Regions from separate parts of the Streptomyces sp. NPDC104202 genome, predicted to be linked through region 2. Evidence: riboswitches for the same ligand, from Rfam matches in the RefSeq annotation. Region 2 holds a riboswitch; the other holds the start of a gene.
The links. A riboswitch is a leader RNA that binds a small molecule or an ion and turns the genes downstream of it on or off. The one in region 2 is predicted to bind ZMP and ZTP.
Positions count from the first base shown of each region.

Region 1 (2,373 bases), on a different contig from region 2:
CCGTGCTCGCCCGGCCGGAACACCCCCAGCACGTCCCGGTCGGCGACCACCGCCGACACCGGCACCACGCCCCCGCCCAGCGCCTTCCCCAGGATGTACACGTCGGGGACCACGCCCTCGTGCTCGCACGCGAACGTCCGCCCCGTCCGGCCCAGGCCCGACTGGATCTCGTCCGCCATGAACAGCGCGTTGCGCCGGCGCGTCAGCTCCCGCACCCCCGCCAGATAGCCGGCCGGCGGCACCAGGACCCCCGCCTCGCCCTGGATCGGCTCCAGCAGCACCGCCACGGTGTTCTCCGTGACCGCCGCCTCCAGGGCCGTCAGGTCCCCGTACGGCACGATCTCGAACCCCGGCGTGTACGGACCGAAGTGGTCCCTCGCCTCGTGGTCGGTCGAGAAGCTGACGATCGTCGTCGTCCGGCCGTGGAAGTTGTTCGCCGCGACCACGATCTTCGCGTGCCCGTCCGGCACGCCCTTCACCTCGTACCCCCACTTCCGGGCCGTCTTCACGGCCGTCTCGACCGCCTCGGCCCCGGTGTTCATCGGCAGCACCGCCTCCTTGCCGCACAGCTCCGCGAGCCGCGTGCAGAACTCGGCGAAGCGGTCGTGGTGGAACGCCCGGGACGTCAGCGTCACCCGCTCCAGCTGGGCCTTCGCGGCGTCGATCAGACGCCGGTTGCCGTGCCCGAAGTTGAGCGCCGAGTACCCGGCGAGCATGTCGAGGTAGCGACGGCCCTCGACGTCGGTCATCCAGGCGCCGTCCGCCGAGGCGACGACGACCGGAAGGGGGTGGTAGTTGTGCGCGCTGTGCGCGTCCGCGGAAGCGATCGCGTCTTCTGTCCTCGACACGGGATCTCCGTTCGTCCTGCGGATCGGGGGTGACCCAGGGGGCTGTGGCCCCTTTCATATCGTCGCTCGGATGCCGGACGGGGAAACCTCGGCGACGGCGCGCCCGCTAGTCTGGAAACACGCACGGCGACTGGCGTACGGGGAAGCGACCCCGGGGGAGCCGTGCGCGGCAGACCACACGAGACGCCGCTCGCCTGGGCGTCACGGGACCGAAGTCCCGCGTGGCGCCGCGCCTTCCACGCAGTGCCCCGGGACCCCCGACGCCCGGAGGACACCCACATGACCGCTCCGCAGCACCACCCCGCCCTCGCCGCCGCCGACCCCGAACTCGCCGCCCTCGTCGGCGCCGAGGAACGCCTCCAGAGCGAGACCCTGCGCCTCATCCCCAGCGAGAACTACGTCTCCGCCGCCGTGCTGGAGGCGTCCGGCACGGTCCTCCAGAACAAGTACAGCGAGGGCTACCCCGGCCGCCGCTACTACGAGGGCCAGCAGAACGTCGACCGGGTCGAGACCCTCGCGATCGAGCGCGCCAAGGCCCTCTTCGGCGTCGAGCACGCCAACGTCCAGCCCTACTCCGGCTCCCCGGCCAACCTCGCCGTCTACCTCGCCTTCGCCGAGCCCGGCGACACCGTCATGGGCATGGCCCTGCCGATGGGCGGCCACCTCACCCACGGCTGGGGCGTCTCGGCCACCGGCCGGTGGTTCCGCGGCGTCCAGTACGGCGTACGCCACGACACCGGCCTCGTCGACCTCGACGAGGTCCGCGAACTGGCCCTCAAGGAGCGCCCGAAGGTCCTCTTCTGCGGCGGCACCGCCCTGCCCCGCACGATCGACTTCGCCGCCTTCGGCGAGATCGCCCGCGAGGCCGGCGCCGTCCTCGTCGCCGACGTCGCCCACATCGCCGGCCTCATCGCGGGCGGCGCCCATCCGTCCCCGGCCGGGCACGTGGACGTCATCTCCACCACCACCCACAAGACCCTCCGCGGCCCCCGCGGCGCCATGCTCATGTCCACCGAGGAGCACGCCAAGGCCCTCGACAAGGCCGTCTTCCCCGGCCTCCAGGGCGGCCCCCACAACCAGACCACCGCGGCCATCGCCGTCGCCCTCCGCGAGGCGTCCCAGCCCTCCTTCCGCGACTACGCCCACGCGGTCGTCGCCAACGCCCGGGCCCTCGCCGCCGCCCTCCTCGCCCGCGGCTTCGACCTCGTCTCCGGCGGCACCGACAACCACCTGATCCTGATGGACCTCACCTCCCGGCAGGTCCCCGGCAAGATCGCCGCGAAGGCCCTCGACCGGGCCGGCATCGTCGTCAACTACAACACCGTCCCCTTCGACCCCCGGAAGCCCTTCGACCCGTCCGGCATCCGCATCGGCACCCCCTCCCTCACCTCCCGGGGCCTGGGCGCGGAGCACATGGACCAGGTCGCCGACTGGATCGACCGTGCCGTCACCGCCGCCGGCACCGGAGACGAGGACGCGCTCCGCGCCGTCCGCGCCGAGGTCGCCGACCTCATGTCCGTCTTCC
Region 1 covers NZ_JBVJMN010000065.1:30,062-32,434, reverse strand. Annotated here, with positions in the region: gene rocD (ornithine--oxo-acid transaminase) at 1-848, opposite strand, end outside; ZMP/ZTP riboswitch at 965-1,055, shown strand; gene ACZ60W_RS31190 (serine hydroxymethyltransferase) at 1,128-2,373, shown strand, end outside.
Region 1: it holds a riboswitch for ZMP and ZTP, as region 2 does, so the genes downstream of both, ACZ60W_RS31190 (serine hydroxymethyltransferase) here and ACZ60W_RS16975 (bifunctional 5,10-methylenetetrahydrofolate dehydrogenase/5,10-methenyltetrahydrofolate cyclohydrolase) in region 2, are expected to answer to the same signal.

Region 2 (2,373 bases):
GCGCGCAGGGTCACGGGAGTGACGGACTCGTCCTCGTAGAGCAGGGTGAGGAGCTCGTCGCCGCCCACGCCGTCCGGCCGGTGCGCGAGGATCACCAGGATCTCGCTGTGCCGGCGGCCGAGCCGCGTCCGCCGCCCGTCGACCGACAGCACGGCCTCGTCACGGCCGAGCGCCGACAGCGTGATCCGTCCCGGCTGGGGTGCCGGCGCGAGCAGGGCCAGCTGGGACTCGGCCGCCCGCGCCACTGCCTGGACGAAACCGAGGCTGTGCGGGTGCGCCAGCCGGGCGCCGCCCGTGATGTCGACCGCGCCCAGGACGCGCCCCGTGCGCGGGTCGTGGACGGGAGCGGCGGCGCAGGTCCACGCGCGGACGGTGCGCCGGAAGTGCTCGGCGGCGACGACCTGCACCGGCCGGTCGACGGCGAGGGCGGTGCCCGGCGCGTTCGTCCCCGCCGCCGCCTCCGACCAGCGGGCCCCGGCCACGAAGTTCATGCCCCGGGCCTTCCGCAGCGTGGACGGGTGCCCCTCGACCCACAGCATCCGGCCGGCCGCGTCGCAGACGGCGAGCAGGTGCTCCCCGTCCGTCGCGTACGTCCCCATCAGCTCCCGGATCACCGGCATCGCCGCCGCCAGCGGATGGCCGTCCCGGTACGCGGCGAGTTCCTCCTCGTCCAGTTCCACCCGGGCCGCTCCGTCCCGGCTCACGCACGCGCGTGCGGAACGCCGCCAGGAGGCGGCGACCAGTGGCCTCGCCGCCCCGTCGGCCGTCCGGTCCTCCAGCGGGCCCCGCTGCTGTCCGGGCGGGGGACCCGGCTCGCGGCGGCGCGGGTCGGGGTCGGGTTCGGGGCCCGGGTCCGCACCGGGCCGCTCGTCCGGCCCCCGCGCCGGTCCCGGTCCTCCGGTCACCCATCCGTCGCTCAACTCGGCCTCCTCGTCGAGGTCGTCACGGCCCGTCCGGCCCATCGTGGCCGCCGCGCGGGCAGCCGACAAGCGGCCGGACGCCGCCGTCGGCGCACCCTGTCCGGGACGTGCCCCGGACCCCTCACGTAGAGTGGGGCTCGGGCCGTGACTGGCGCTTGAGGTGGATCACCACCGGGGAGCGGCCCGGTGGGCCGCGTCCTGAAGGCGCGGTGCCGCCGATGCCGTGCGCCTGGGCGAGACACCGGTCAGAGACGACGCCCAGGAGTTGCCATGTCCACCAGCACCGCCACCCTCATGGACGGCACGGCCCTCGCCCGCCGCACGGTCGAGGAGACCGCCGCGCGCGCCGCGGAGATCACCCGTCGCACCGGCGTCACGCCGTGCCTCGCGACCGTCCTCGTCGGCGCGGACCCCGCCTCCGTGACGTACGTGAAGATGAAGCAGAACCGCTGCGCGAAGGCCGGAATCCGCTCCCGCCACGTCGAGCTGCCCGCCGAGACGACCACCGAGGAACTCGTCGCCGCGATCACGGCCCTGTCCGAGGACCCCGAGGTCCACGGCATCCTCCTCCAGCACCCGGTCGGCCCGCACATCGACGAGCGCGCCGCGTTCGAGGCCATCGCGCCCGAGAAGGACGTCGACGGGGTGACCATGGCGTCCTTCGCCGCCATGGGCTTCGGCCTGCCCGGCTTCGTCTCCTGCACCCCCGGCGGCATCATGCGCCTCCTCGACGCGTACGACGTCGAGCTCAGCGGCAAGCGGGCCGTCGTCGTCGGCCGCAGCGCGATCCTCGGCAAGCCGGCGGGCCTGCTGCTCCTCGGCCGCGACGCCACCGTCACCTACTGCCACTCGCGCACCGAGGACCTCTCCTCCGTCGTGCGCGAGGCCGACATCCTGGTCGCGGCCGTCGGCAAGCCCCAGTTCATCAAGGGCGAGGACATCAAGCCGGGCGCCGTCGTCATCGACGCCGGCTACAACCCGGGCAACGTCGGCGACGTCGACTTCGCGTCGGCCGCCGAGCGCGCCTCGCTGATCACCCCCGTGCCGGGCGGCGTCGGCCCCATGACGATCGCCGTCCTCCTCGCGCAGACGGTGGAGGGCGCGGAGCGCCAGCTGGGTCTGTAGGACCGGCCGCGGTCCGTCCGCCCTGACGCTTCGGTCCTGACGCTTCCGTCCGTCCTGCCTGCCTGCCTGGCCTGCCGCCCTCCTGCCCTGCCTGGCCTGCCGCCCTCCTTCCCTGCCTGGCCTGTCCGATCGCTCTGATCCGAGGGGACCGGGCAGGCCAGAGCGGACCGGGCAGGTCAGAGCGGACCGGGCAGGCCAGGACGGGCCAGGCAGGTCGGAAGGGACCGGATACCCGTTCTACCTATGCGCCCGCTGCCCCGTCCGCCCCACCGGCCGTCAGCGCCGTCGCCAGCGCCACCGCCGGGTCACGGTCCGCCGGTCCCGCCGG
Region 2 covers NZ_JBVJMN010000023.1:4,713-7,085, reverse strand. Annotated here, with positions in the region: gene ACZ60W_RS16980 (GAF domain-containing protein) at 1-962, opposite strand, end outside; ZMP/ZTP riboswitch at 1,055-1,162, shown strand; gene ACZ60W_RS16975 (bifunctional 5,10-methylenetetrahydrofolate dehydrogenase/5,10-methenyltetrahydrofolate cyclohydrolase) at 1,191-2,045, shown strand; gene ACZ60W_RS16970 (SWIM zinc finger family protein) at 2,287-2,373, opposite strand, start outside.